2 regions of the Tumebacillus amylolyticus genome follow, and region 2 is predicted to be linked to the other one. Evidence: a T-box and tRNA genes for the amino acid it is inferred to sense, from the RefSeq annotation. Region 2 holds a T-box; the other holds one or more tRNA genes.
The links. The T-box of region 2 lies ahead of pheS (phenylalanine--tRNA ligase subunit alpha). A T-box ahead of a tRNA ligase gene usually reads a tRNA of that ligase, here a tRNA-Phe.
Positions count from the first base shown of each region.

Region 1: it has a tRNA-Phe gene. The T-box ahead of pheS (phenylalanine--tRNA ligase subunit alpha) is inferred to sense a tRNA for this amino acid. The anticodon was not compared.

Region 1 covers NZ_JAEQNB010000012.1:923-16,179, reverse strand. Annotated here, with positions in the region: gene JJB07_RS23170 (PucR family transcriptional regulator) at 1-457, opposite strand, end outside; gene JJB07_RS23165 (CoA-acylating methylmalonate-semialdehyde dehydrogenase) at 604-2,112, shown strand; gene JJB07_RS23160 (aspartate aminotransferase family protein) at 2,134-3,489, shown strand; gene JJB07_RS23155 (NAD(P)-dependent oxidoreductase) at 3,524-4,873, shown strand; gene preA (NAD-dependent dihydropyrimidine dehydrogenase subunit PreA) at 4,892-6,148, shown strand; gene hydA (dihydropyrimidinase) at 6,150-7,580, shown strand; gene JJB07_RS23140 (nitrilase-related carbon-nitrogen hydrolase) at 7,570-8,460, shown strand; gene JJB07_RS23135 (3'-5' exonuclease) at 8,539-9,198, shown strand; gene JJB07_RS23130 (FAD-binding oxidoreductase) at 9,339-10,778, shown strand; gene JJB07_RS23125 ((Fe-S)-binding protein) at 10,747-12,078, shown strand; tRNA gene JJB07_RS23120 (tRNA-Lys) at 12,350-12,425, shown strand; tRNA gene JJB07_RS23115 (tRNA-Gly) at 12,433-12,507, shown strand; tRNA gene JJB07_RS23110 (tRNA-Leu) at 12,527-12,611, shown strand; tRNA gene JJB07_RS23105 (tRNA-Ala) at 12,622-12,697, shown strand; tRNA gene JJB07_RS23100 (tRNA-Thr) at 12,699-12,774, shown strand; tRNA gene JJB07_RS23095 (tRNA-Glu) at 12,783-12,859, shown strand; tRNA gene JJB07_RS23090 (tRNA-Val) at 12,864-12,939, shown strand; tRNA gene JJB07_RS23085 (tRNA-Asp) at 13,014-13,090, shown strand; tRNA gene JJB07_RS23080 (tRNA-Phe) at 13,114-13,189, shown strand; tRNA gene JJB07_RS23075 (tRNA-Gly) at 13,215-13,289, shown strand; tRNA gene JJB07_RS23070 (tRNA-Ile) at 13,310-13,386, shown strand; rRNA gene rrf (5S ribosomal RNA) at 13,401-13,517, shown strand; tRNA gene JJB07_RS23060 (tRNA-Lys) at 13,742-13,817, shown strand; tRNA gene JJB07_RS23055 (tRNA-Arg) at 13,819-13,895, shown strand; tRNA gene JJB07_RS23050 (tRNA-Ala) at 13,905-13,980, shown strand; tRNA gene JJB07_RS23045 (tRNA-Glu) at 13,989-14,065, shown strand; tRNA gene JJB07_RS23040 (tRNA-Thr) at 14,158-14,233, shown strand; tRNA gene JJB07_RS23035 (tRNA-Lys) at 14,505-14,580, shown strand; tRNA gene JJB07_RS23030 (tRNA-Leu) at 14,601-14,686, shown strand; tRNA gene JJB07_RS23025 (tRNA-Ala) at 14,700-14,775, shown strand; tRNA gene JJB07_RS23020 (tRNA-Thr) at 14,779-14,854, shown strand; tRNA gene JJB07_RS23015 (tRNA-Glu) at 14,864-14,940, shown strand; tRNA gene JJB07_RS23010 (tRNA-Val) at 14,945-15,020, shown strand; tRNA gene JJB07_RS23005 (tRNA-Ile) at 15,041-15,117, shown strand; tRNA gene JJB07_RS23000 (tRNA-Arg) at 15,138-15,214, shown strand; tRNA gene JJB07_RS22995 (tRNA-Ala) at 15,225-15,257, shown strand, end outside.
Region 2 covers NZ_JAEQNB010000001.1:1,428,887-1,444,165, forward strand. Annotated here, with positions in the region: gene JJB07_RS24490 (HNH endonuclease) at 1-204, shown strand, start outside; gene JJB07_RS06745 (TetR/AcrR family transcriptional regulator) at 333-995, shown strand; gene JJB07_RS06750 (ABC transporter ATP-binding protein) at 999-1,733, shown strand; gene JJB07_RS06755 (ABC transporter permease) at 1,730-2,749, shown strand; gene JJB07_RS06760 (alkaline phosphatase PhoX) at 2,839-4,971, shown strand; gene JJB07_RS06765 (rhodanese-like domain-containing protein) at 5,136-5,534, shown strand; gene JJB07_RS06770 (cation:proton antiporter domain-containing protein) at 5,543-6,742, opposite strand; gene JJB07_RS24375 (HupE/UreJ family protein) at 6,828-7,934, opposite strand; gene ytxC (putative sporulation protein YtxC) at 8,247-9,170, shown strand; gene infC (translation initiation factor IF-3) at 9,571-10,089, shown strand; gene rpmI (50S ribosomal protein L35) at 10,121-10,318, shown strand; gene rplT (50S ribosomal protein L20) at 10,371-10,724, shown strand; gene JJB07_RS06800 (potassium channel family protein) at 10,851-11,507, shown strand; gene JJB07_RS06805 (TrmH family RNA methyltransferase) at 11,521-12,315, shown strand; gene JJB07_RS06810 (DUF2512 family protein) at 12,780-13,130, shown strand; T-box leader at 13,201-13,468, shown strand; gene pheS (phenylalanine--tRNA ligase subunit alpha) at 13,510-14,574, shown strand; gene pheT (phenylalanine--tRNA ligase subunit beta) at 14,590-15,279, shown strand, end outside.

The sequences.
Region 1 (15,257 bases), on a different contig from region 2:
ACGTCAACTTCTGAATCCGCTGCGCATACCGCCCCAACGCCCGCAAGGCCTGCGTGTGCAAATTCACGATCAACTCATGCAAATCAAGCGTAATCTCCACGAACCGTACCGGCTGATGAAACACCACCAACGGAAACCGATGATGATCCGCCAACTCGACCATCTCCGGTGTCACCGCGGACAAAAACTCCCCGAGCTCCACACACAACCCCGCCGTTTTGTACTGAATCAACTCATGCAGATACGCCATCCACTTCTCCGGGTCCTGCCCAAACCCCACCCCTGTGGACAACACCAACTCGCCCCCATCCAAAAAACAACCCCGCTGCGCCGACTCCAAGATATGCACCCACCGAATCGCCCGAGACAGACCTTGCCGGCCACCCACCACTTCCGCGTGTTGAAAAAGCGGACGTTTCAAAACATCTTCCACCGTCAGCAAGGACTCTTTCTTCAAAATCGGCCACCTCCTGACAAGATGTAAACATCTTCGACCCTCGCACCTGACAAAGTGTCTGGGCTAAAGTTGTGAATCCGCATGTAAACTCAACTAGTACAACACGACAATGTACAATAAAAAACCACTTAGAGGGGCTGTGTTCCATGAAAGTCACAGAAACCGGTGAAAAACTCCAAAACTACATCGGCGGTTGTTGGGTCCCTTCCGAAACCGACCGTTACGAAGAAGTCCCCAACCCTGCAACCGGCGAAATCATCGGCCGCGTGCCGCTTTCCACAAAAATCGAAGTCGACGCCGCCGTCGAAGCGGCGCTCCACGCCTTTCCTGCCTGGAGCAACACGCCGGTCGTCGACCGCACGCGGATCATGTTCCGCTATCAACAATTGCTTCTCGAACACCAACACGAACTCGCCCGCCTGATCACCCTCGAAAACGGAAAAAACCTGTCCGAGGCTCATGCTGAGGTTATGCGCGGCATTGAAATGGTAGAATTCGCAGCCGGCATGACCCCGCTGCTAAAAGGCGAAGCACTCCCCAACATCGCCCGCGACATCGACTGCGAGATGATCCGTTTCCCACTGGGCGTGGTCGCCGGCATCGTGCCGTTTAACTTCCCCTTGATGGTCCCGATGTGGATGTACCCCATCGCGATCACCGCAGGCAACACGTTCGTCCTGAAACCCTCCGAACGCACGCCGCTCTCCACCATTCGAGTGGTCGAACTCTTGAAAAAAGCCGGCCTGCCGGACGGCGTCTTCAACGTCGTAAACGGTGCCCATGACGTGGTCAACGGTCTCTTGGAGCACCCCGACGTCCAAGCGGTCTCCTTCGTCGGTTCCCAACCGGTCGCCGAACACGTCTACAAAACCGCCTCTGCCCACGGCAAACGCGTGCAGGCCCTCGCCGGAGCCAAGAACCACCACTTGGTCATGCCCGACACCGACCTCAAACGCGCTGCGAAAACCATCGCATCCTCCGCGTTCGGATGTGCAGGGGAACGCTGCATGGCGGCGAGCGTCGTCGTCGTGGTCGAATCTGTAGCGGACACTCTCGTCCAACACCTCATCCAAGAATCCAACGCCCTCAAAATCGGCAACGGATTAGACCCAGGCATCGACCTCGGTCCCGTCATCCGCGACTCCCACCGAGAAAAAGTCCACTCCTACATCCAAACCGGGCTCACCGAAGGCGCAAAACTCGTCCGCGATGGGCGAGAGGAGGCGGCACAGCATCCGAACGGCTTTTTCACAGGCCCGACGATCTTCGACCAAGCGCATGCCGAGATGGCGATCGTGCGCGAGGAAATCTTCGCCCCGTTCCTAAGCGTCGTGCGCGTCCCCGACTTTGAAGCAGGTCTTGAAGTTATCAAAAATTCACGCTTCGGAAACGGCGCCTGCATCTACACCAACAGCGGCAAGCGAGCACGCGATTTCGCACACCGCGTAGAAGCCGGCATGGTCGGAGTCAACGTCGGCGTTCCCGCTCCGAGCGGTTTCTTCGCTTTCACGGGCTGGAAAAAGTCGTTCTACGGCGACTTGCACGCCAACGGCCAAGACGGCATCGACTTTTTCACCAAGAAAAAAACCGTCACCACCCGTTGGTTCGATGACGGCGACTCCAACATCGGTTCCCAAAAAACATTCGTGAAATAGCGAACCCGAGGAGGCTCGAAGATGCCCGCCAACGACCAAGACCATGAAAAAGAGACCCTGCTCGAAACCGACCGCACTCATATGTGGCACCACATGTCCCCGTATAACCCCAACCCGATGATCGTCACCGAGAGCCAAGGCTCTTGGATCACCGACATCGACGGCAACCGCTATTTCGACGGCATGTCCGGGTTGTGGTGCGTCAACATCGGCTACGGACGACAGGAGTTAGCAGACGCCGCCTATGAGCAGATGAAAGCGCTCGCGTACTTCCCGCTGACTCAAAGCCACGTTCCCGCCATCCACCTGTCCAAAAAAATCAGCGAGTGGCTGGCGGGGGAGTACCGCGTCTTTTTCTCCAACAGCGGGTCGGAAGCCAACGAAGTGGCTTTTAAAATGGCGCGTCAATACCACGCGCAACGCGGCGAACCCGGTCGCTACAAATTCATCTCCCGCTACCGAGCCTACCACGGCAACACGATGGGAGCCCTCGCGGCCACCGGGCAAGCCGTTCGCAAACAATCCTACGAACCGCTCGCCCCCGGCTTCAAACACGTCCCGCCGCCGTACTGCTACCGCTGTCCCTACGGCAAAACCTACGGCAGTTGCAACATGGAGTGCGCCAACGCCATCGACGAAATGATCAACTGGGAGGGAGCCGAAACGGTCGCCGCCGTCATCATGGAGCCGACGATCACAGGCGGCGGCGTCATCGTTCCACCTCCCGAATACCTCCCGAAAGTCCGCGAGATCTGCGACAAACACGGCGTCCTCCTGATCCTCGATGAAGTTATCTGCGGCGCGGGTCGCTCCGGCCGTCCCTTCGGTCACCAAAACTTCGGAGTGCAGCCGGACATCGTCACGATGGCAAAGGGCATCACCTCCGGGTATCTGCCCCTCTCCGCCACAGCTGCACGCGCCGAGATCGCCGACGTGTTCCTCGAACCGGGGCCGAACCAACACTTCCGTCACCTGAACACCTTCGGGGGCAACCCCGCCGCTTGCGCCCTTGCCCTGCGCAACTTGGAGCTGATCGAAAGCGAAGGGCTCATCGAACGAGCGGAGCAACTCGGCCACGACCTGCGCTCCAAACTCGCAACCCTTGAAAACCATCCCAACGTCGGCGACATCCGCAGCTTCGGTTTCATCTGTGGCATCGAACTCGTCGAAGATCGCACCAGCAAAGCCCCTTCTGCGCCAGACCGCGTCCTGAAAGTCATCTCCGAATGCAAAAAACGCGGCCTCCTCATCGGCCGCAACGGGGACACGATCCCCGGCTTCAACAACATCCTCACTCTCGCGCCGCCGTTCTCCACCACCGAAGAAGACCTCGAATTCCTCGTCAACGTCCTCCGCGACGTCTTCGAACAACTCTAGACCCTTGAACGAAGCCAAAAAGGAGGGAAGCCTCATGAGCCTGCAAGACAACTTCAAGGAAGTCGTCCCCGCGCTCAAGCCCAAAGAAGCGGTCGACGAAGCCAATCGTTGCCTGTTCTGCTACGACGCCCCGTGCGTGCAAGCGTGTCCGACGGGGATCAACATCCCGTCTTTTATCAAAAAAATCACCACCGACAACCTCCTCGGCTCCGCGTTGACCATCCTCGATTCCAACCCGCTCGGAGCGAGCTGTGCGCGCGTCTGCCCAACGTCTGAACTGTGCGAGGGAGCGTGCGTCCTCAACGGTCCGGCTGCTTCCAAAGCCATCCAGATCGGCCTCCTGCAACGACACGCCACCGACTGGGCGATGGAAAACACCAAACCGAACACTGCGCTCTTCAAAACCGCAGACCCCAATGGGAAAAAAATCGCCATCGTCGGTGCCGGTCCCGCAGGTCTCTCTGCAGCCCGCGATCTCGCGCGTCTGGGCTATCTAGTCACCGTCTACGAAGCCAAACCGCGTGCGGGCGGACTCAACGCCTACGGAATCGTCTCCTTTCGCTTGCCGGAGGATGTCGTCGCTTGGGAAGTCGAGCAGATCGAAGCGCTCGGCGTGCAATTTTGCTTCGAAACCAAAATCGGCGAGGACGTCAGCGCCCAAGACTTACTCGACAACCATGACTCCGTGATTCTCGCCGCCGGCATGGGATACGTTCCTGCGCTGAACATCGAGGGCGAGGACCTTCAAGGCGTGCTCGACGCCGTGCAATTCGTAGAAGACACGAAAACCAAACCGCTCACCAACCACCTGCTTGGCAAAAAAGTTGCCGTGATCGGCGCGGGCAACACCGCCATCGACGCCGCCACCTGCTCTACGCGACTTGGCGCAGACAACGTCAAAATTCTCTACCGCCGCACCGTCGCCGAAATGACCGCCTACGAGTTCGAATATGAATTCGCGAAAAACGACGGCGTCGAGTTCCGCTGGCTCGTCGCACCCACACGCATCTTGGGCGAGAACGGCCGCGTCACCGGACTTCAACTCATCCGCATGGAACTTGGCGAACCTGACGAGCGCGGTCGCCGCCGACCCCGAGAAGTGGCAGGCAGCGAGTTCACCCTCGAACTGGATTTCGTCATCAAAGCGATCGGCCAAACCCGTCAGACCCACCTCATCGACGCTTTCCAACTTCAGCATGAACACGGCATCCCGTTGGTTGAATCGGGAACGTACCGAACATCGCAACCGAACGTCTTCGCCATCGGCGATTTCATTTTCAAAACCGGCAAAACGGACGCCATGGTCGTCACCGCCGTGCAACAGGGCAAGGACGCCGCCGTCGCCGTTCACACGCAACTCACCTCGCAAAAAGTCCAGTCCTAAGCCAGAGGAGGCGCAATCATGGCAGACCTACGGATCAAATTTGCCGGTATCGAATCACCCAACCCGTTCTGGTTGGCATCCGCTCCTCCGACCAACTCCGGCTATCAAGTGCAACGCGCATTCGAAGCGGGCTGGGGCGGCGTCGTTTGGAAAACGCTCGGCGAGCCCGTGCTCAACGTCTCTTCCCGCTACGCCGCCATTCATCGCGGCGGGCAACGGGTGCTCGGTTTCAACAACATCGAATTGATCTCAGACCGTCCACTGGAAGACAACTTGCGCGAGATCGCCGAAACCAAGAAAAGGTTTCCCCACAACACGCTGATCGTCTCGCTCATGGTGCAACCCAAGCGCGAAGCATGGCACGAAATTGTAAAAGCGGTCGAAGCCGTGGGTGTCGACGGTTTGGAACTGAACTTCGGCTGCCCGCACGGTATGGCGGAACGCGGCATGGGCTCTGCCTCCGGTCAACAGCCCGACATGGTGCGCCAACAAACCGAATGGGTCAAGGAAGTGGCGCAGACCCCCGTCATCGTCAAACTGACCCCGAACATCACCGACATCCGATTCACCGCACGTGCTGCTCGCCAAGGCGGTGCCGATGCCGTGAGCATGATCAACACCATCAACTCGCTGATGGGCGTTGACCTCGACTCGTGGCTTCCTTACCCGCACGTCGACGGCAAAGGCGCACACGGAGGCTATTGCGGTCCCGCCGTCAAACCGATCGCCTTGAACATGGTGGCGGAATGCGCGCGAGACTCCCGAATCGCGCTCCCGATCTCCGGCATGGGCGGCATCTCAAACTGGCAAGACGCCGTTGAATTCTTGCTGATGGGCGCAGGCTCGCTCCAAGTCTGCACCGCCGCCATGCACCACGGATTCCGCATCGTCGAGGACATGAAGGACGGCCTCAACCACTATCTCGATCAAAAAGGGCTCCCCTCCGTCATGGACCTCGTCGGCAAATCGGTCGCCACGTACTCCGACTGGGGCGATCTCAACCTGAACTACAAAGTCGTCGCCCGCATCAACAACGACACCTGCATCAACTGCAACAAATGCTACATCTCCTGCGAAGACACCTCGCACCAATGCATCGACCGCGTCCGAGAGCCGGATACGGGTCGCGAGCTGCTCGTCGTGCGCGAGGACGATTGTGTCGGCTGCAATCTCTGCTCCATCGTCTGCCCGGTGGACGGCACGATCCAGATGGTCGAAATCCCGACCGAAAAACAACCGCAATCTTGGAACCAACTGCAATCGGGGGTGAAGTAAGGTGAGCAAAAAACTGATTCGCGGCGGCATCGTCGTCACAGCGGCCGATACGTATCGTGCGGACATCTTGATCGACGGAGAAAAAGTCGTCGCCATCGGAGCGGGAGCCCTTTTTTCCAAAGAAACGGAGGGGGCCGAAGAGATCAACGCGAGCGGATGCTATGTGTTTCCGGGCGGGATCGACCCGCATACGCATCTCGACATGCCGTTTGGCGGGACGACGACAGCCGACGACTTTGAAACAGGCACGCGTGCGGCCGCTTTTGGCGGGACGACTTCGATCATCGACTTCTGTTTGACGTCCAAGGGGCAGTCGATTCGCGAAGCTCTTGATACCTGGCACGCCAAAGCGCACGGCAAAGCGGTGATCGACTACGGCTTCCACCTCATGATCGCCGAAGCCAACGACGCCGTCCTGCACCAACTGGAAGACGTCGTCGAAGAGGGCGTCACTTCGCTGAAAGTGTTCATGGCTTATAAAAACGTATTCCAAGCGGACGACGAGACGCTGTTCAAAACGCTGATCCGTGCCAAGGAACTCGGAGCCCTCATCCAAGTGCATGCCGAAAACGGCGACGTCATCGACTTCCTGATCAAAGAGGCGTTGGAGAACGAACAGACCGACCCGATCTACCACGCCCTGACCCGCCCGCCGATGGCGGAGGGAGAAGCAACGGGCCGTGCCATTGCCCTCACAGCCCTTGCCGGATCCCAGCTCTACGTCGTCCACGTCTCGTGCGCCGAAGCGGTACAACGCATCGCAGAAGCGCGAGAGAAGGGCCTGAACGTCTACGGTGAAACCTGCCCCCAATACCTCACGCTCGACATCTCCGAACTGGCACGCCCCGGTTTCGAAGGAGCCAAATACGTCTGGTCCCCGCCGCTCCGTGAAGCCTGGCACCAAGAGGTGCTCTGGAGCGCGTTGAAAAACGGAATCCTGCAAACCATCGGCTCCGACCAATGCTCGTTCAACTTCAAAGGGCAAAAAGAACTCGGTCGCAACGACTTCACCAAGATCCCCAACGGCGGCCCGCTGATCGAAGACCGCTTCAGCGTGGTCTACTCCGAAGGCGTCCACAAGGGACGAATCTCGCTGAACCAATTCGTGGACATCACCTCCACCAAAGCGGCCAAACTCTTCGGTATGTTCCCGCAAAAAGGGACGATCGCCGTCGGGTCTGACGCCGACATCGTCCTGTTCAACCCGAACGTCACGCGCACGATCTCCGCCAAAACGCACCACATGAACGTCGACTACAACCCGTTTGAAGGCAAGGAAGTCCACGGCGAGGTCGTCTCGGTGCTGGCACGCGGCGAATTCGTCATCCGGGACAAAAAATTCGTCGGCACGAAGGGCAACGGACGTTTTATCAAGCGTCACAAATTCGGCGCATCCCCGACGCTAAAGGAGGAGCAACCCCATGTCCTATAAAGTCAAAATCGGCTTGATTCAAGCAAAAAACGACGTCCACGGTGACGCACCGGTCGCCGTTCACAAGGAAAAAGCGATCGAAAAACACATCGGCCTCGTGCGCGAGGCAGCCAACAGAGGGGCGCAAATCATCTGCCTGCAAGAAATTTTTTACGGCCCGTACTTCTGCGCCGAACAGAATCCGAAATGGTACGAATCGGCGGAGGAAGTCCCGAACGGCCCGACGACGCGCCTCTTCCAAGACTTGGCGAAGGAACTCGGCGTCGTCATCATCCTCCCGGTCTATGAAAAAGCGGGCGTCGGCATCTACTACAACACGGCCGCCGTGATCGACGCAGACGGTTCCTACCTTGGCAAATACCGCAAACAGCACATCCCGCATGTGGCGGTCGGCGAAGAAGGGCACGGGTTCTGGGAGAAGTTCTACTTCAAACCGGGCAACTTGGGCTATCCGGTGTTCGATACGGCCTTTGCCAAAGTCGGCGTCTACATCTGCTACGACCGCCACTTCCCGGAGGGCGCTCGACTGCTTGGGCTCAACGGGGCGGAGATCATCTTCAACCCTTCTGCGACAGTGGCCGGGCTGTCCGAATACTTGTGGAAATTGGAGCAACCGGCGCATGCGGTCGCCAACGGCTACTATGTCGCCGCCATCAACCGAGTCGGCGTAGAAGCTCCTTGGAACATGGGCGAATTCTACGGCCAATCGTACCTCGTCGACCCGCGGGGCCAATTCGTGGCGGTGGGCTCTCGTGACCAAGACGAGATCATCGTGGCGGAAATGGACAAAAACAAAATGCACGAAGTTCGCGATCTCTGGCAGTTTTACAGAGACCGCCGTCCGGAAACGTATCACAACATGGTGGAACTTCTGCCTTGAAGACGAGAAAGACCTGATCCTTCGTGGATTAGGTCTTTTTTTGCGTGGCAAACTAGAAGTGTCTTGGGAGGTGAGAGGATGAAGTTCATCATCTTTGACTTAGAATGGGTGGCGACGTTCGCCAAGGGGCAGATCCCGGAGGTTATCTCCATCGGGGCGGTGAAGTTGGATCGCGATCTGACGGAATGTGACCAATTTGCCTCTTTTGTCCGACCCAAGCGAGCGCGGATGCTCAACAAACGCACCGTCCGCATGACGAAGATCAAACCGGAAGACGTGCGGACGTCGGAGGACTTTGCGAAAGTCTGGAAACAGTTCCTCAAGTGGATCGGCGAGGAAGAGTATTTCTTGCTGACCTGGGGTCCGACCGACATTCGCACGCTGATTCAGAACTGCAAGATGCACCATGTCCCTCTCGATTGGCTGCGCAATTACAACGACCTGCAAGCGGAGTTCGGACGGCTCCAAGAAGTCAAGAACCAAACCGGACTCATGGAAGCGCTCGAAGCGCTGCAGCTCAAGCCGATCGGAGCACACCACAGCGCCGTCGACGATGCCCGCAACACGGCTCAAATCTTCAAAGCGCTGTACAAGCAATTGCAGCTCGCACGCAACAACCACGTCGGCCTGTTGAGGGCCTTCGCCCCAAAACAGACGAGACGCCCGTCGCGCCCGCTGAGCACCACGGGACGCACCCGCCGAGGCAAGGACCAAGAGCGTGTCGGGCGAAGACCGTAAGAGATGGGGCCAACAGGGGCCGAAAAAAAGACTCGATTCCTCGGCGGATCGAGTCTTTTTTGTTTTTTCAGTTGTGTTGTGATAGATTGAATTTACAGATATTTATGAACAAAAAGAAGACGAGGAGCGTGCTCCCTTTTATGAATACGGAGATCAAAAGCCAGTTGCGAGCCATCGTCGGCGACCGCTGGATGATGGATTCACCCCATGACTTGTACACCTATTCTTATGATGCCACGCCGCTGTATCAAGCGATGCCGGACGCCGTTGTCATGCCGAGTTCCGTCGAGGAAGTGGCGGCGGTGTTGAAAGTCGCCAACCAGTATCGAATTCCGATCGTCTCCCGAGGTTCCGGTACGAATCTCTGTGGAGGCACGGTTCCCACAGAGGGCGGAATTGTGCTGGTGACGAACCGTTTGGGGCGGTTGCATGAAATTGATCAAGAGAATCTCACCGCTACATTCGGACCGGGGCTGATCACAGCCGATTTGCATAAAGCGGTCGAAGCGGTGGGTTTGTTCTATCCACCTGACCCCGGAAGCATGCGAATTTCCACGATGGGCGGCAATGTCGCCGAGTGCGCGGGAGGCATGCGCGGTCTGAAATATGGCGTGACCAAGGACTATATCATGGGAATCGAGGCGGTTCTCCCCGGCGGGGAAGTCGTCCGCTTCGGGGGCAAAAATGCGAAGGACGTCGCAGGGTACGATGTGACGAAATTGCTCGTCGGCTCCGAAGGGACGCTGGCCGTCGTCACCGAAATTACGGCAAAACTCCTGCCTTTGCCGCCTGCGAAACAGACGATGGTCGCGTACTACCAGAGCCTGTCTGACGCGGCTCGAAGTGTCCAACGAATCATCGCGTCCAAGATCATTCCGGCGACGATGGAATTCCTCGACCAAGCGACGATGGAGGTCGTCGAGGACTTCGCTCGCATCGGGCTGCCTCTCGATATGAAGGCAATGTTGATCATCGAGCAGGACGGGACGGACTTGCAAGTCGAGCAAGACATCGCCCGCATGGCAGACATTTGTCGGGGAGAGGGTGCCACCGAAGTTCGTCTGGCGCAAACGGTCGAAGAGGGCGCCAAACTCATGGCTGCCCGCCGCGCCGCACTCTCTGCATTGGCTCGCGTGAAGCCGACGACGATCCTCGAGGACGCAACGGTTCCGCGTGCCCACCTCGCCGAAATGGTCGAGCAAGTGGACGTGATCGCTCGAAAATACAACCTGCAAATCTGTACGTTCGGCCACGCCGGAGACGGCAATTTGCATCCGACGTGCTTGACGGACGAGCGCGATCTCGAGGAGATTCACCGTGTCGAGCAAGCGTTTGAAGAAATTTTTCACGCGGCCATCAAATTGGGCGGCACGATCACCGGCGAACACGGGGTCGGGATGGCGAAGGCGGGGTTCCTCGATCTCAAAGTCGGTCCGTCCGGCATCGAACTCATGAAACGGATCAAAGAAGCGTTCGACCCGCACGGGATCATGAACCCCGGCAAAATGTTTGCAAAAAGCGATCGACGCAGAGTGGTGGTGAAAACGCATGCCTGCACACACGAACACAACCATGCCTAATCCTAATCTCATTCAACTTCTCGACAATTTCGACAGGGAGGAGATCCTGAACTGCATGCAGTGCGGATTCTGCCTGCCCGCCTGTCCGACCTACCGCCAAACCGGCAAGGAATCGGCTTCTCCACGCGGTCGTATCGCGTTGATGAAAGGAGTCGTCGATGGGCAACTTAACGTGGACGCCGAGTTCGAGGACAACATGTACCTCTGCCTCGGATGCCGTGCATGTGAGACGGCTTGTCCGGCGGGCGTTCCCTATGGCTCGCTTCTCGAAACCGCCCGCGACGTGGTGGAAAGGAACAAGAAGGACATAGGCGAACATTCGTTCTTGCGCGACTTGTTGTTTGAGGAAATCTTTCCGAATCCGGACCGCATCGACCGCTTGGGCACGATGCTCTGGGCGTCCCAAACACTCGGGCTTCAGAAGCTCGCAAACAAAATGGGCCTGATCAACCTCCTCCCGCGCCCGATGCGGGAGATGCAATCGGCTGTGGATCAAGTAGCTTCTCCTTGGCAACGGATGAAAAGGGAGTCTGTGATACATCCCGAACCAGACGCCTCCCAAAATCTGCGCGTTGGGATGTTCAAAGGCTGTATCATGGACGTCATGTTTTTTGAGACCAACCAAGCCACGGCGAGAGTACTGACCAAGGCGGGCTGTGAAGTTGTTTTTGTCGAAGAGCAAGCGTGTTGCGGCGCTCTCCATGCTCACTCCGGTGAGCAAAACGGTGCAAAGGAACTGGCGAAACGCAATATAGAGGCATTCGAAGCGGCAGGCGTCGATCTCATCGTCAACAACGCCGGCGGCTGCGGGGCGGCGCTCAAAGAATATCACCACTGGTTCCACGACGACCCGCAGTGGCAGGAACGGGCGATGAAGTTCGTCGCGAAGTGCCGCGATGCGAATGAATTGGCGGCAGAACTTTTTTCTGCGTTGGAGTTTCGCGGAGAGTTGCCGGGCGTGCGGATCACCTACCAAGACTCCTGCCATCTCGCTCACGGTCAAGGTGTTCGCGCGCAGCCTCGACAACTTTTGCGCAGCATTCCGGGTGTGGAATATGTGGAGATGATGGAGGCCGACCGATGTTGCGGATCGGCGGGCATCTACAACATCACCAATTTCGACATGTCGATGGAAGTCCTCGACGAGAAGATGGAGAACGTCAAATCGACCTCCGCTCACTTAGTCGTCACGTCCAACCCAGGCTGCTTGCTCCAGATGCGCAAAGGCATCCAGCGCGCTGGGTGTGAAGGGCAGATGGAAGCGGTGCATATCATGGACCTTTTGGATCGCGTTCTGTGAAAAAGAGCCTCTGTCCCGTCACGGGCAGAGGCTTTTTTCGCATCAAAAGGCGGTGGTTTCGACATTGTTCCATGTGAAACGTTGTAAGAGGGAGATAGAGTGTGTATCCTATCGTTTCGGCGTGATAGTTTCATAGAATGGGGTATACAGTCTGTTTTTGTCGAAATGGAGTCGAATATGCGTGTTGAGATGTCGAATCAACTCATGTTAAGATAACACCTGTCGCCGCGAGAGAGTGACGACGACGAAACGAAAGACACACGGTGAACATGAGCCATTAGCTCAGTTGGTAGAGCACCTGACTTTTAATCAGGGTGTCGAAGGTTCAAGTCCTTCATGGCTCACCATGTTTTCGCGGAAGTGGCTCAGGGGTAGAGCATCGCCTTGCCAAGGCGAGGGTCGCGGGTTCGAATCCCGTCTTCCGCTCCATTTCTACTATATAATATATGCGGTCGTGGCGGAATGGCAGACGCGCACGCTTGAGGGGCGTGTGGGGTTTCCCCGTGGAAGTTCGAGTCTTCTCGACCGCACCATGTTTTATCTGGGGGATTAGCTCAGTTGGTAGAGCACCTGCCTTGCAAGCAGGGGGTCAGCGGTTCGAATCCGCTATTCTCCACCATGCCTTTTTAGCTCAGTAGGTAGAGCGCATCCATGGTAAGGATGAGGTCATCGGTTCGATTCCGGTAAAAGGCACCATGTATCTTGGCCCGTTGGAGAAGCGGCTTAACTCACCGCCCTTTCAAGGCGGCATTCACGGGTTCGAATCCCGTACGGGTCACCAAGATGGAGGTTTAGCTCAGCTGGGAGAGCATCTGCCTTACAAGCAGAGGGTCGGCGGTTCGATCCCGTCAACCTCCACCAGATTTTTTAAAGGACAGGTCGACTAAGAGCAGCGGCGTCCTGCCGCACGTCGACACTCGTTCATCCTTGAACTCGGAGCTGTGGTGTAGTGGCCTAACATGTCCGCCTGTCACGCGGAAGACCGCGGGTTCGAATCCCGTCAGCTCCGCCACTTATTTTACAGAATTAAAATACGGCTCGGTAGCTCAGTTGGTAGAGCAGTGGACTGAAAATCCACGTGTCGGCGGTTCGACTCCGTCCCGAGCCACCATTTACAAAATAGTACAAATACCCATGCGGAAGTGGCTCAGGGGTAGAGCATCGCCTTGCCAAGGCGAGGGTCGCGGGTTCGAATCCCGTCTTCCGCTCCATAGATTTCCCTGTTGTCTGGGGGCCCATAGCTCAGTTGGCTAGAGCGCACGACTGATAATCGTGAGGTCGGAAGTTCGAATCTTCTTGGGCCCACCATTCTATATAGATGATCTAGTGATGATGGCGGAGAGGCCACACCTGTTTCCATCCCGAACACAGAAGTTAAGCTCTCCAGCGCCGATGGTACTTGGACCGCAGGGTCCCGGGAGAGTAGGACGTCGCTAGGCAACTAGAAAAAGGCCCGATCTTCTTGCGAAGATCGGGCCTTTTTTGCGTTCATTGGGGGTTGAAGGGAGTCTCGGGAGGTAGAGAGAACGGGTGCAATGTGGAGGATTCGCGAGAGTGGAGGATGTGTGGGAAGCGGATGATGCGATTTGTCGGAGTTTGTCGACTGGAGTACGTTGAACGTGCACCGGCTGCGTGATAAGATAACTCCTGTCACCAAGAACACGAGCCATTAGCTCAGTTGGTAGAGCACCTGACTTTTAATCAGGGTGTCGAAGGTTCAAGTCCTTCATGGCTCACCATGCGCCCTTAGCTCAGCTGGATAGAGCGTTTGACTACGAATCAAAAGGCCGGGAGTTCGAATCTCTCAGGGCGCGCCATTTTTACACGGGGGATTAGCTCAGTTGGTAGAGCACCTGCCTTGCAAGCAGGGGGTCAGCGGTTCGAATCCGCTATTCTCCACCATATATCTTGGCCCGTTGGAGAAGCGGCTTAACTCACCGCCCTTTCAAGGCGGCATTCACGGGTTCGAATCCCGTACGGGTCACCACCACTTTACATCCTGTTCGCGGGTTTGAATCCCGTCTTCCGCTCCATTTCTACTATTAAATATGCGGTCGTGGTGGAATGGCTGCACCATTTGCCTTTTTAGCTCAGTAGGTAGAGCGCATCCATGGTAAGGATGAGGTCATCGGTTCGATTCCGGTAAAAGGCACCATACGTTTTTGGGGTACAAAGGCTCGATCTTCTTCGGAAGATCGGGCCTTTTTTTCGTTCTCCGGGTTGGTGGTTTGGGATGCGTAAAAGGGAGTAAATCTGCGAAAACAGGAGAATCGGAAAGTATGGAGGATATGGTTTTTCTGTAGGTCAATATTTGTCGGAGTTTGTCGGGTAGAGTGCGTTGAACGTGTGCGGGCCGCGTGGTAAGATAACACCTGTCGCCGCGAGAGAGTGACGACGACGAAACGAAAGACAACGATGGTGAACATGAGCCATTAGCTCAGTTGGTAGAGCACCTGACTTTTAATCAGGGTGTCGAAGGTTCAAGTCCTTCATGGCTCACCATTTTTCCTTCTATATAAGATGCGGTCGTGGCGGAATGGCAGACGCGCACGCTTGAGGGGCGTGTGGGGGTTACCCCGTGGAAGTTCGAGTCTTCTCGACCGCACCATTGTTTCAAATCTGGGGGATTAGCTCAGTTGGTAGAGCACCTGCCTTGCAAGCAGGGGGTCAGCGGTTCGAATCCGCTATTCTCCACCAGATGCCTTTTTAGCTCAGTAGGTAGAGCGCATCCATGGTAAGGATGAGGTCATCGGTTCGATTCCGGTAAAAGGCACCATGTATTCTTGGCCCGTTGGAGAAGCGGCTTAACTCACCGCCCTTTCAAGGCGGCATTCACGGGTTCGAATCCCGTACGGGTCACCAAGATGGAGGTTTAGCTCAGCTGGGAGAGCATCTGCCTTACAAGCAGAGGGTCGGCGGTTCGATCCCGTCAACCTCCACCACTTGTACCACTGCTAGACACGGGCCCATAGCTCAGTTGGCTAGAGCGCACGACTGATAATCGTGAGGTCGGAAGTTCGAATCTTCTTGGGCCCACCACTTTTCAAAACCTTATAGATGCGCCCTTAGCTCAGCCGGATAGAGCGTTTGACTACGAATCAAAAGGCCGGGAGTTCGAATCTCTCAGGGCGCGCCATTTTTTTCACGGGGGATTAGCTCAGTTGGTAGAGCACCTGCCT
Region 2 (15,279 bases):
ATGCACCATTGGGCTTTCGACGTTGGTTGGTTTTCGATTTCGGATAGTTACGGGGTTCTTATCCGATCAGATTTGCCGCAGACTTCAGATTATGAGTTTATTCGAAGCCGAAAGGGAATGAAGATTCGATTACCAAAGGATCAAATGTTTCACCCCCATCAACTTTTTTTACAAGCACATCGTAATTTGATGGGATTTGAATGAGATTTCTCCAAAACCTGACCTCCCCGGAGATCAGGTTTTTTACGATTGCATGATCTTCCCATCTGTCATATACTCTGAGTAACGACTCACTGAGTGAGTACTCAATCTGTATCAATGGAGGGCCCCCCTTGAACGACGACCTACAGAACCTTGAACAAATCGAAGAAACAGCCGAGCAATGGACTGATAAACACTGGCAAATCCTCGAAGCCGCTGTCAAAGTTTTTTCCGAAAAAGGCTTCAACGCCTCCCGTACCAGTGAAGTGGCGAAGGAGGCGGGGGTGTCGGAGGGCACCGTTTTCAATTATTTCAAGACCAAGAAAGACCTGCTCAAAGGCATGCTGATCCCCTTGCTTCTCCGCTTCTTCCGCCCGTGGCTCTTGCGCGGCGTGGAGAAGATCTTCAACAATCGGCAGGGCCGTCCCGTCGAGGATGTCATGACCGACCTCGTTCGAGATCGCGTACACCTCGCCCAAGCAAACCTGCCTCTCATCAAAGCCATCGCGTCGGAGGCACCGTTTCAACCGGAATTGTTTGCCCCGGTTCGCGAGCAGATTCTGCCGCAAATTCTCGAAGTGGCAACGCGCTTTTTCCAAGAAGAGATGGAGAAGGGGACGTTTCGAACCATCGACCCGCTGCTGGCGTTTCGCGGGTTGCTCTCGATGTTGGCGGGCTATGTGATCATGCGCAACATCGCCCCGGAGGAGTTTCAGTTGCAAGAAGAGGAAGTCGAAATCCGACGGCTGGTCGATCTGTATCTACACGGCCTGTTGCCGCGAGAGGAGTCCTGACTTATGGAGAGAGATCAACAAGTGGTAGTCGAAGTACGAGGTCTGGTGCAGGAATTTGGCAAGCGCCGCGTGTTGGACGACATCTCGTTCGCCGTGCATCGCGGTGAAATTCTCGGTCTGCTCGGTCCGTCCGGTTCGGGAAAAACGACGCTGGTCAAAGCCATCGCCGCCATCGGCACGTACACAGCAGGAGAAGTCACGGTGCTGGGCGAACGCATGCCGAGCCTTGGCAAGATCGGTCGCATCGGGTACATGGCGCAAGCAGACGCCCTCTACCAAGACCTGACCGGGCTCGATAACCTGCACTTTTTCGGCGAGCTCTACGGCGTCCCGAAAAAGCGACGCACGGAGCGCATCGCAGAACTGTTGGAACTCGTGCAGTTGACCGACGCCGCCAAGCGTCCCGTTCAGACATACTCGGGCGGCATGAAGCGCCGTCTGTCGCTGGCGGTCGCACTTTTGCATCAACCTGAACTTCTCATCCTCGACGAGCCGACCGTCGGGATCGATCCGGTGTTACGAAGGGATTTCTGGCAGGAGTTCCTGCGCTTGCAAGCACAGGGGGTCTCGATCATCATCACCACGCACGTCATGGACGAAGCGGAACATTGCAACCGTCTCGGTCTCGTGCGCGATGGAAAAATGATGGCACTGAACACGCCGGAAGCTTTGAAAACACAAACGGGAGCCTCTACGATTGAAGAAGCGTTCCTGTGCTTTGGAGGTGTTACGCTGTGAGAACATGGGCCCTTTGCAAACGCGTCGTCAAACAACTCGGCCGTGACAAACGCACGATTGCGATGCTTTTCGTCGCACCGCTTCTCGTCCTCTCGCTGTTAAGTGTCGTCATGACGAATTCGGCGACGACTTCGAAGATTGATGCCGTCAACTTGCCGGCACCGCTCGTCGAACAACTCAAGAAAACGGACGCCACGATCCACGAAGTCTCGCTCGATTCTGCCAAGCAAGACCTCAACGATCTCAAAGCCGATGCGTATCTGGAAGTCCGAGACGGCAAGCCTCATCTGATGCTCGAAGGCTCCGATCCGGTGGTCAACCGCGCCGTTCTCCAAGCGCTCCAAGAGGCGCAACGCAGCCTCTCGCCGAACCAACAGACGCCGGAAATTTCTTATCTCTACGGCGGAAGTGACTTGACGCAACTCGACAACCTCGCGCCTGTCCTGATTGGATTTTTCATTTTCTTCTTTGTCTTCTTGCTGTCGGGAGTTGCGTTCTTGCGGGAACGCACCGCGGGGACGCTGGAACGAGTCTTGGCCACGCCGGTCCGCCGCTATGAGATCGTGCTGGGCTATTTCCTCGGATTCGGAATCTTCGCAGCTCTGCAAACTCTCTTCGTGCAATGGTTCGCGCTCTACGTCCTCGATGTCCGCTCGGTCGGGAATTTCGGGTCGGTTCTGTTGACGAACTTGCTGATCGCCACCGTCGCCCTGTCGCTTGGCACGTTGCTCTCGGCCTTCGCACGCAACGAATTCCAGATGGTGCAGTTCATCCCGCTCGTCGTCGTCCCGCAGATTTTCCTGAGCGGCATGTTCGACATGCGCAACTTCCCGGACTGGGTCACGGCGCTCTCGAACATCTTGCCGCTCACCCAAGGAGCGAATGTGTTGCGCTCGTTGATGCTGCGCGGGCAGGGTCTTGCGGACAATGGAGTTTCGCTGTGGATTCTCGCAGGGTACGGCGTTCTGTTCCTCACCCTCAACACAATCGCGTTAAAACGTTATCGCCGCGTGTGAAACTTTTACATTTGCTTCAACCCAGCTCCATACTCGATTGGTAGAGTATGGACATAGACAAGACACCAAGGGTTGGAGGAATGTAAACCATGAAGAAAAAAGCTCTGCTCCCGGTACTGGCACTCTCGCTTGCGATCCCGTTCTCGGTACCGGCTCATGCTGTCACCAACGCACCGATCACGGTAAAGTCTGTCGAGTTCCTGGGCACCGACGCTTCGAACAACGCCGCCGACATGGCGAAGGTTTACACGAACGCATCTGTAAAAGTTACCTACAGCAACGGTGTAGAGAAACTCTACCCGCTGACGTATAAGACGCTTTTCAAATCAACAGACAAAATCAACGGCACTCCGGCAGGACTCTCCGTGGATGCAAAGGGCAAGCCGATCCTGGACAACTCGATTCCGACCGACCCGCAACCGTTCGTATCGGACGACCCGGACTCCAACTCTCTGCTTCAAGTGCAGGGCATGGCTCCGACCGCATTGGGTGGCAACCCGCTGTCGCTCGTCACGCATTATGAATACATCACCAAGGACAACGCAGGCACGTCCGCGTACGGCATCATCCCGGCCTCGATGTCTCTGACCACGATCGACCAAAACAAAACCAACGGCATGCTCAAAGCCACCGATCTGAAAAAAATCGACTTCTCCGGCGTGAACGGCCTTTGGATCCCGTGCAACGGCTCGCTCTCTCCGTGGAACACCCACCTCGGTTCGGAGGAGTACGAAGCGGACGCTCGCGCATTTGCCGCCGATCCGACCAAAACCTACGTCGCGTCGTACACGCAAAGCTACTACCAAGACAAGACCAAGAGAGGCAACCCGTATCTCTACGGCTACATCCCGGAAGTCACCGTGAACGCGGACAACTCGACCTCCGTCGTCAAGCACTACTCCATGGGCCGCTTCTCGCATGAACTCTCCAAAGTGATGCCCGACAACCGCACCGTCTACTTCGGCGACGACGGCTCCAACACGATGATGTTCATGTACATCGCCGACAAGGAAAAAGACCTCACCGCCGGCACCCTCTACGCGGCGAAATGGCACCAAACCTCCGACCAAAACGGCGGTGCGGCCAACCTCGAATGGATCAAGTTGGGTCACGCGACCGACGCAGAAGTGAAAAGCTATCTCGACAAGGGTTTGACGTTCAACGACTTGTTCGAAACGGCTGACAAGGAAACCCCGGGCTTCACCAAGATCAAAACCTACCCGTCCGGCACCGTTGAATATCTGAAAGTCAAACCGGGCATGGAGCAAGCGGCTGCGTTCCTCGAAGCTCGCCGGTACGGTGCGATCCAAGGCGCGACCTACGAGTTCAACAAAATGGAAGGCGTCACCCTGAACGCCAAGGACAAAAAAGTCTACGTCGCCATGTCCTACGTGGAAAAAGGCATGACGGTCGACTCCAAAAACGAACTCCAAGACGACATCAAACTGCCGAAAATGTCCTCCGGCGTCACCTACGAACTCTCCTTGCAAGGCGGGCAATCCGACCGTTCCGGCAACCCAATCGACTCCCAATACGTCGCAGGCACCATGCAAGGCCTGATCGTGGGCGAAGACCTCGCGAAACCGGACGCGCTCGGCAACTTGGCGAACGTGGACAAAGTCGCCAACCCGGACAATCTCTCGTACTCGGAAGACATGCGCACGCTGTTCATCGGGGAAGACTCCGGCCTGCACATCAACAACAACGTCTGGGCGTACAACATCGACACCAAAAAACTCTCGCGCCTCGTCTCGCTTCCGGCGGGTGCAGAAGGCACGGGTCTGCAGATGGTCGACAACCTGAACGGCTACTCGTACCTCATGTCGAACCTCCAGCATCCGGGCGACTTGGAAATCAAAGTCTCGGACAGCCTCAGATCGGAACTCGACCGCGAGATCAACAAAAACTTCGTCAACAAAAAAGCCGGCGTCGTCGGCTATCTCTCCGGCATGCCGGCGTTGGAAAAGGAAGTCGATCCGGAGTCTCTGAAATCCACGCTGACCCCGGTTCGTACCGCAGCTGAAGCCAAGGGCGCAACCGTTGCTTGGGACGGCTCCACCAAAACCGTCACGATCACCAAAGGAACGCGCACCCTCACGTTCATCGTCGGTGACAACGTCGTCGTGATCGACGGCAAGGAACAGGCGCTCACGGAGCTGTCCAACTTCCAGAACGACCGTGCCGCACTCCCGATGAACGTCCTGAACGACTTCTTGAAGTAAGAACGAACGGCCGAATCAAAAAGAGCCTGTGTCCCTTCCCTGAGGGTCACAGGCTTTTTTCATCACATCGGCAGGAGCGATCTCAACAATCGAAACTATCAGTTTCACGTATGACTTGGCTCCGTGCTACGATACTTCCAACATCTGTTGAGGAGGTTTTTCCTATGTACGAAAGCAAGACCCTGGCCCATCCTGCCGCCGACCCGCAGGACGCGAATCGTTATTTTTTGACGAAGTTGTCTCTGGAAACGGATGTCGCCGACGTGATCGTCGATTTGCAAAACGGCCCTCTGCCATACGTTCTGCTCGACGCCCGCAGCACGGCACATTTCGAAGCGGGGCATGTCCCCGGCGCGGTCTCGTTGCCGCAAACGCAGATCACGGCGGAAACCACCGCGCACTTTGACCGTCAGCGTCTCATCGTCACCTACTGCTGGGGCCCTGCGTGCAACGGAGCAACCAAGGCGGCCGCGAAACTGAGCGCCCTCGGGTTCCAAGTCAAAGAGATGATCGGCGGCTTCGAATACTGGCAAAAAGAAGGCGGCCCCGTCGCCTATCAATAAAAAAAAGCTCACGGCCGCAGAGGTCCGTGAGCTTTTTTCATCAGCGAGAACAGCAGGGGGGAGCAGATGCAGGTCACGATGCCGACGACGAGCATCGCTTCTTCGATCTCACGCGGAATGACGTGCAGTTGCACGCCGATCGAAGCCGCCACGATGACGAGCGTCATCCGAGACGAAAGCAACAGTCCGCCGGCCAGTCGTTCCCGCAAAGGCATCGCGCCGCCAAACCAGAGCATCGGCAGGAGCTTCACCCCATAGGCGCACAGCAAGAGCAGCGGCACCCACGTTCGAGCCGTCTCCGAGGCGAAGAACGCCCCGAGATCAAACTGCGCCCCCACCGTCACGAAAAAGATCGGAATCACGAAACTGTACCCGATGCTCTCCATCTGTTGACGCAACGGATTTTTCTCCGGCAGACGGAAGCTGGACACCAACAGCCCGACCAAGAAACTTCCCAAGATCGGCTCCGACCCTGTCCAATCGGTCATGACCCCGAAGAGTCCGAGCAAGGCGAGCACGCCCTGCATTTTCAAAACGCCGTTTCCGCCAAACCAAGAATCCCAGAACTTGCTGCGGTACAGTCGCAGAATCGCCACATAGAACGCCGCAACCAGCGGAATCAACAACCCGACCGTCAACTGTCGCCAAGAGAATCCGTTCTTGACCCAATCGGCTGCCACAGAAATGCCGAGCATCGTCAGCAGATCGGCAAGCAGCGCCGCCGTCAGCAGGGTTTGCCCGTAGACCGTTCGCAACAACCCGCGCTCTTTCAAAACCGGCAAGATGATGCCAAGCGACGTGGTCGAGAGAATCAACATCATCATCCACGGTTGAATCTGCGGGTCGATCACATGCATGCCCCAAGCGAGTGCATACGAGAGCACCGCCGTGGCTGCAAACAGCAAGAGGGCTTTCTGCAACAACTTCGGCCCGTCACGACGCGGTACGAGCAAGCGCAAGTCCACTTCGAGCCCCGACAGAAACATCAGGTAGAACAGCCCGAACTGACTGACTCCGCCAAGCCAACCGCTCTGCTCCTTCCAAATCGGCGAGACCGTCTGCCCGAGGAACAGCCCGAACAAGATATACGCGATCACCGTCGGGATGCGCAACCACGGCAGATGCGCCGTCGCTCGTTGCAAGAGAAACGCGGACAGCAAGATCCAGAACAGCGGGAGCAACACGCTTTGTCCATCGATGGGAACCACCTCCCTGTCCCCATTTCTATTCCCAACCCGAAATGTCTATGAAAAAAGCTCGTGTCCGCACCGGGGCGGACACGAGCTCTTTTTCCTAAACCGCGAGGAACGGCAGGATGTTCAACTCAAACGCGCGTTGCATGAACCAGATCAGACCGAACAGAGCGACGCCGCCGGAGATGCCGCGCACGACCCAGACGTTCCAGTTGAAACGACCGATGTAGAGGATGATCGGCAGCAAGACGATGACGACCAGCAATTGTCCGATTTCAACCCCGACGTTGAACGTCAGCAGGGCTTCGAGGAAGTGGTTCTTGGGCACTTGCGTTTCGGCAAGCGCTCCTGCGAATGCAAAGCCGTGGACGAGGCCGAAGAATCCGGTCAACACCCAGCGGTAGTTCGTGTTTTTGATAAATTGGTTTTCAATGCCCACGTAGAGGATCGTGACGGCGACCAACGATTCGATCAAACGGGTGGGTAGCGTAACTACGCTCATCGCCGAGAGAATCAGCGTCACGGAGTGGGCGACGGTGAAGGACGTGACGATTTTCAAGATGTTCTTGAAGGAGCCGCCGAGGATGATCAAGGTGAGCAGGAACGCCAGATGGTCGTACCCGGTCAAGATGTGCTCGATGCCCATGAGCACGAATTGTCCGAGCGTGCTCCAGAAGGAGAGTTCAACGCCCGCTTCCATCGCGAGGTGACGGGTGGAGTTGGTGAAAACGAACTCGTCGGTTTTGTCGCCGTTCTCGATGGTGGCGACGTTTTTGTGCATGCCGTTGGAGTTTTCGAAGAAGATGTTGTAGTCGAAGTCGATCTTGTCGATCAGCTCGTCCGAGGTGAAGGTGAGGTCGAATTGGACGTTGGCAAGGTCGGGTACGGAGACGGCTTCGAGTGCTACAGGCATCTCCTTGCCGTTGTTCTTGACGTGGAAGCCGGACTTGATATAGTCGAACGATTTGTCCTTGATTTGCGACGAGAGTTTCGCCTCGTCGAGCGATTGCGTTTTCTCAATGTCAAAGCCGTTGATCTCCAAGATCGATTTCTGGTCGATCAGGAGGGACACGTGCATTTTGGTGTTCTCAAATGTGATCTTCGAGGAAGCCAGGGACTGTTGATGGGCGGATGCCGGTCGAGCGAGCAATAGGCTAAACAGGAAGAAAATTGAGAGAATTGCGGAGATTGTAGATCTCGTTCTCACAATAAGCGGCCCCTTTCTCTAGTAAATAGATATAAAAACATTGTAGCACAAGATTCAAGTCTAGAGAAAGTTTCGAGAACTATCCATTTGGAGGGTTGCCAAACCTCCTGTTTCGTAGGAAACTCTCTAATAAGAGAGTTTATCTGAACTATACTATTGAAATATGAGAACATCTACGAATGGAAAACTCCCTTCCAATTTACTCTTGTTCGCATCCTAGCAAGAAGCGTACAAGTATACAAGCTAATTCACGCGCATACAATGAGGAATAACACCACGGATCGACAGAAAGTCTTGAAAGGGGTGACCCCATTGAAAAAGTTTACGATTGGCGCTGAAAAGTTTGCGGAAGCGCTGGGCGGCTGTCTGCAGGAAGCGGATGACAAATTGAAGGAACTGGGAGTGTCGTTGCAAGGAGAGCAATTCACGCGAGGCACCTACACGTTTTTTACATATCGATTGGGCGGGACGACCGAAGGGAAACCCGATGAGTTGACGGAACTCGTCGTGCGTACGCTCTCAGAGGCTGTGGGCGAATTCATCACCGACGTCTGGGAACGCTCGGAGATGGAGCGTATCGTCGCGAACGACTTCTATTACTATGCCGCCGATGAAGTCGAATATCTCGCCGACTCGGCGGTGCGGATGCTGGCGGAACTCAAAGATGCAGACGGGATGTCTCTGCGCCGCCGACACATCGTGGATTCGGTGGCGGAGCAGTTGGCGAACTCCCGAGAGTTGTTGGTGGAAGGGTTGCTGCGGTTCCGGATGCATGCGTTGCAGGCTGACTTGCATCGTGTGATCGAGCAGGCGATCGATGAGTACTTGATGGAGCTTGAATATCAAGAATTCGTCAAGTTGCTCCGCTATTTCTTGCAAGCCCAAGAACCGGGGGTGCCGCTTCTGCACATGGTCTGCCATGAGGAGGGAGTTTCTCCGCGCTTGTTTGACGGGGAGGGACGACCGCTTGTGCTCGATGAGATCGAAGGCGCCAAGCAGCAGCAGAATTTGCGCGACTGCGGCGTCATGATCGAAGAGACGATGAGCGCGTTGATCTCCGCCGCTCCGCAGAAGGTTCACATCCACTTGGCGCACGGCCGGGACCTCGTCCCGCCGATCGTGGAGACGGTGAAAAAAGTCTTCGCCGAGTCTGCCGTCCTCTGCTCCGACTGCCCGCTTTGTGAAGAAGCGCGCACGTGGCACCCGACGACGAATGCCGTCGACCGCAAAATGTGACAAGTTTTGCAAAAAAGTGTTGACATAGGCAGGCTGGTTGTTTATATTGATTACAAAGCAAGACGGATTCTCTAGTACAAGTTGCTGTCAGCGCTTTTGCCTTTGCTGCAGGGAGCAGAGGTGGGGGCGCTTTTTTACGAAATTTGATCTGTATTGCTTGACTGTGACTCTGAGTCATGGTACGATGCAATACGGAAGTTCATATGGCACATGACCACAAGCAGAAGCACTCGCGCTTCTCGCCCAGGAACGCTCGATGAGCAGTGAACGGGTTTTGGAGTTTGAATTGTCACGACCGAAATGTCGTCTTTTCATATGCGAGTGTATGACTTACACGTCATGCACTCGCATATTTGTTTTTCTGCAAGGTTTTGCCCAGAACTTCAGGAGGTGACAGGTTATTAGCAAAGAAGAGGTTCAAATCAATGATGGCATCCGTGCTCGTGAAGTACGGTTGATCGACGCGAATGGTGACCAGCTCGGGATCAAGTCTCTGCGTGAAGCGATGCAGATCGCAGGTGAGAAGAACTTGGACCTGGTCAACGTGGCTCCGACCGCGAAGCCGCCGGTTTGCCGGATCATGGACTACGGCAAGTTCCGCTACGAGCAGAGCAAGAAGGAAAAGGAAGCCCGCAAGAACCAGAAAATCGTCTCCATCAAGGAAGTTCGCATGACCCCGAACATCGAGGAACATGACTTCCAGACCAAGTTGCGCAACACCGTCAAATTCCTCAAGGAAGGCGACAAAGTCAAAGCATCCGTCCGCTTCCGTGGTCGTGAAATCACGCATACGGAAATCGGTCAGCGCGTTCTGAACAAACTCGCTGAGGAATGTGCAGACATCGCAACGGTTGAGCGTCACCCGAAGCTCGAAGGCCGCAGCATGATCATCATCCTGTCGCCGAAAACAACCAACTAATATTTAGACTCGATTTGGAGGTCACGCAATCATGGCTAAGATGAAAACTCACCGCGGCGCGGCGAAGCGTTTCAAAAGAACTGGTTCTGGCAAACTGAAGCGTTCCCACGCTTACCGTAGCCACATGTTCTCCAACAAGGAAACCAAGGTAAAACGTCACCTGCGCAAATCCGCGATGGTTCACCCGTCCGACCAAAAGCGCATTGAGCAAATGCTCACCTACCTGTAAGACCATTACATCCACATACGCAACGTTTTTGATTGCATAGGAGGTTACTGAAATGCCGAGAGTTAAAGGTGGTACCGTTACCCGCCGTCGTCATAAAAAAGTCCTGAAGCTGGCACGCGGTTTCCGCGGTTCCAAGCATCGCCTGTTCCGTACTGCTAACCAGCAGGTCATGAAATCCCTGATGTACGCATACCGCGACCGTCGCCAGAAGAAGCGCGACTTCCGCAAACTGTGGATCGCTCGTATCAACGCGGCAGCTCGCCTCAACGGCCTGTCCTACTCCAAGCTGATCCACGGCCTGAAAACCGCTGGCGTCGAAGTCAACCGCAAGATGCTGGCTGACCTCGCTGTTAACGATGCAGCAGCTTTCGGCGAACTCGCTACCCTCGCAAAAGGCAGCAAGTAAGCCAAAGCAAATGAAAAGACCTGACCTTCTGGGCCAGGTCTTTTTTTTCTGGGCAAAATGGGGTAGGCTACGAAGAGATACATATACGCAGGGATTGGGATTTGTGGAGGAGGCGAAAGGACGCAGATGGCACAAAAGCAATTTGCGGTCATTGGGTTGGGGCGTTTTGGCAGCAGTGTCGCTCGGACGTTGTATGAAATGGGGTATGATGTGCTCGGCATCGATATGGATGAAGAGCTCGTGCAAGACTCTGTGGATACTGTGACGCATGCTGTGGCGTGCGACTCGACCGATGAGAGTGCGTTGAAGTCGATTGGGATTCGCAATTTTGATGTTGTCGTTGTCGCGATCGGGGATGATGTGCGAAGCTCCATCCTGACCACGCTGATCTTGAAAGAGATGGGCGTGAAGATGATCGTCGTCAAAGCGCAGGATACGATGCATGGCAAGGTGTTGGAGAAGATCGGGGCGGACCGTGTCGTCTATCCGGAACGCGATATGGGCGCGCGTGTCGCTCACAACCTGATCTCGCCGAACATTGTGGATTATATTGAGTTGGCCGAAGATTACTCGATCTTGGAGATTCAAGCACCGAGTAAGTTCGTGGGGCGTTCGCTGGAGCAGATTGATATTCGCCGGAAGTATGGGTGCAATGTCATGGCGATCAAGCATCGGACGCATATTAACATTGCTCCCATTGCAAGCGACATCATCCATGAAGGGGATGTGTTGGTCGTGGTGGGCCGCAATGAGGATCTGGATGAATTGGACGAAACGAGATAAGGTGGCGTAGCAGATGGAACAGATCATCTCAACGAAGAACAACAAGGTTAAGCAGTGGGCGTCTTTGAAGCAGAAAAAGTTTCGGAATTCGACGGGGCTTTATCTGTTAGAAGGGGTCCGTTTGGTTGAGGAAGCGATTGATGCGGGGGCTCCGGTTGTCGAAATTTTGATCAGCGGCGATCCGCAGTCGGGGCGTTTTGACCGGATTATTACCGGCGCGACCGGGCTTGGGGTTGAGCTGTACGAGGTTTCGGAGTCTGTGCTCGAACATGTGGCGGATACGCAGTCGCCGCAGGGGGTTATCGCGGTCGTCAAGAAGAGCGAGGGCGATGCGTTTGCCTTTGTTGCGAATAAGGAAAAACCGTTGTATCTGCTGCTGGATGGGATTCAGGACCCGGGGAATTTGGGGACGATGATCCGTACGGCCGATGCGGTTGGGGCGACGGGTGTCTTTGTCGGTGCTAGTTGTGTGGATGTGTACAACCCGAAAGTTGTTCGCGCGACGATGGGGTCTATGTTCCACCTCCCTGTGTTTGATGTAGAGCTGAAGGAACTGCTGCCGAAGTTGAAAGAGTTGGGTGTGTCGGTGGTGGGGACTGCTGTTGATACCGATCAGACTGTGTTCGCGGCAGACTTTGGTGGGGCGGTGGCTTTGGTCATTGGTTCCGAGGCTCACGGGGTTTCCGATGAGATCGCCGGATTGGTCGATACTCAGGTCATGCTGCCTATGCCGGGCAAGGCTGAGTCGTTGAATGCTGCGATTGCGGCTTCTGTTATGCTGTATGAGGCTTTGCGTCAGCGGATTTAGGCTGGGTGGTACGGGGGAGTGGGGTTGGGGGGCGGTCGGGTTCCGGTAGAAGTCCCCTCCCTTTGATTGAGTTTTTTGTAGGTACGGGAGGGGACTTCTAAAGTCACCACTCCCTGCCCCCCAACCCCCCTCCCCCTAAGCACAAACTCCCACTCATAAAGGGTTTTAGGGATAAGGGCAATTCAAGAGCAAGTTCTAGGGCAAGACCTCCATGAAAGGGGGTCTTTTTGTTTTTGGGGCCCTTTTTTTGAGATCCTTTTTTGAGTTCTTTGGGTTTCGTGGCCGGAGGGGGCTTGCAGCGGAGGGCGGGGATATCGTTGGAGGAGCGAGTTCTCTAACGAGGCGGTTTTCCTCGTTAGGGTGTCTGAGCGGGGCAACGATGTCCCCGACCGGAGCCGACCACAAACTCTCATAATAACTCTGCTCTCCGGGCATCCTCTTAGTATCATAGGAGGTGCTAGGGAATGAATCAGGTGCTAGGCTTCATCGTAAAGTACCTTCTGACGGTGGCATGTATTTATTTTGTGGCATTGTTCACGCCGAGGCACGGGTATTTGAATCTGGCCCACGCCCTCGTGCTCGGTCTGATCATTACCGTTGTGAATTTTGTGATTGACGCCATCGTGCCGAAAGCGGTCAATTCGATCCTGGCTGTTACGTTGGAGTTTGTTGTGACCGTTTTGGTTGTGAAGTTTGGGGATTTGTTGTTCTACAATTTGAGTGTGAACTGGTACTTTGCTCTGTTCTGCGGGTTGACGGTCGCTCTCGCCGAAGTGTTTTATCACCAGAAGTTTGTGCGCAAGGCGGAGATGTAAGTTTTTACATGGATGAAGTTGCATTTGGATGTGGGGTATACTATACTAAGTAGCAACAATTGAAGATGGTGTATCAGCGATGATGGAGAGAGTAGGCATTATGTTGGAACGTATCAGGGAATGGGTGTCACCGACTGCAAGCACCCTTGCGCATCCGAATGCTGAAGTTCACTCCGTAGCTGCTCGCTTGAAGGAGCTCCCTTTTACCTGGAGCTTTGGGTAGGGCGTGCCGGTGTGTCAACACCGTTATCTTGCAATGAAGTGGAGTTTTTAGGCATGCGTTTTTTGTGCCTATTGCTCAATAAGGGTGGTACCGCGAAGACCTTTTCGTCCCTTGTGGAGGAAGGGTCTTTTTTATTTTTCTAGGAGGGAATTTGACATGAGAGAACAGCTGCAAGCGCTCAAGGAACAAGCGCTGACCGATCTGCAAGCTCAAGATTCGTTGCAAGCACTCGGCGACTGGAAAGTGAAGTATCTGGGAAAAAAAGGGGAACTGACCGCCATCTTGCGCGGCATGGGCGGCCTCAGCGCCGAAGAACGTCCCGTCATCGGCCAACTGGTCAACGACGTCCGCGATGCTCTCGAAGCGGCTCACAATGAGAAGGAAGCCGACTTCAAGAAAGCGGAGCGCAACAAACGTTTGGCTGAGGAAGCGATCGACGTCACGTTGCCGGGCCGTTCCATCTCCGTGGGCTCCGAACATCCGTTGAACCAACTGATCCGCGATATCGAAGACATTTTCGTAGGGCTTGGCTTCACCGTCGAGGACGGGCCGGAAGTCGAGTACGACTACTTCAACTTTGAAGCGATGAACGTGCCCAAGAACCACCCGGCACGCGACATGCAAGATACGTTTTATGTGACCGAGGAGATTTTGATGCGTACGCAAACGTCTCCGGTCCAAGCTCGCGTCATGGGCGCCAAAGCGGCAGAAGCTCGTGCCAAAGGCCAGGAATACCCGGACCCGATTCGCATCATCTCGCCGGGCCGCGTCTATCGTCGCGACGATGACGATGCCACTCACTCCCATGCGTTCATGCAGATCGAAGGTCTCGTCGTCGATCACAACATTCGCATGAGTGACCTGAAAGGTACGTTGCTGACGTTCGCTCGCGAGATCTTCGGCGATTCGGTGCAAGTGCGTCTGCGTCCGAGCTACTTCCCGTTCACGGAACCGTCTACCGAGGTGGATGCAACGTGTCACAACTGCGGCGGTAGCGGGTGCCGGACTTGTAAGGGAACGGGCTGGATCGAGATTCTGGGTGCCGGCATGGTGCATCCGAGCGTGCTCGAAATGGCCGGCTACGACCCGAAAGTATTCTCGGGCTTCGCGTTCGGGATGGGCGTGGAACGCACCGCGATGCGTCGCTACAGCATCGAGGACATTCGTGGCTTCTACCAGAACGATGTGCGCCTGATGCAGAACTTCAAGTCGCGGATGTAGGAGGAGAGACAGACTATGAAAATTAGCTACCAATGGCTGAATGACTATATCGACATCGCGGACCTCACGCCGCAACAACTGGGTGACAAACTCACCGAAGCCGGGATTCCGGTTGAAGTGTTCACCGAACTGAACCAAGGCATCACCGGCGTCGTCGTCGGTCATGTCCTCGAAACCCGTCAACACGAAAACGCCGACAAACTGCGCGTCTGCACCATCGACGCAGGTACCGGCGAGAATTTGCAAATCGTCTGCGGTGCCCCGAACGTTGCACCGGGTCAAAAAGTTCCCTGCGCCGTCGTCGGCTCGGAACTGCCGGGTGACTTCAAGATCAAAAAAGCCAAGCTCCGTGGCGTCGAGTCCCAAGGGATGCTCTGCTCCGCCAAAGAACTCGGCATGGATATCAAATTGCTCCCGAAGGAACAGACCGAAGGCCTCTACATTCTCCCGACCGATGCTCCGGTGGGTGCAGAGATTGCTGACTACCTGCACCTGAACGACACCGTCATGGAACTGGAATTGACCCCGAACCGTTCGGATGCTCTCAACTACCGCGGCGTCGTGTACGAAATCGCCGCGATCCTTGGGCGCGAAGTGAAGATGCAAGAGGAGTTCAAAGCTCCGCATCTCACCCCGACTCCGGTGACGGTCAAGATCGAATCGGACAACTGCACGAAGTACTCCGCGCTCGTCGTGAAAGGTCTC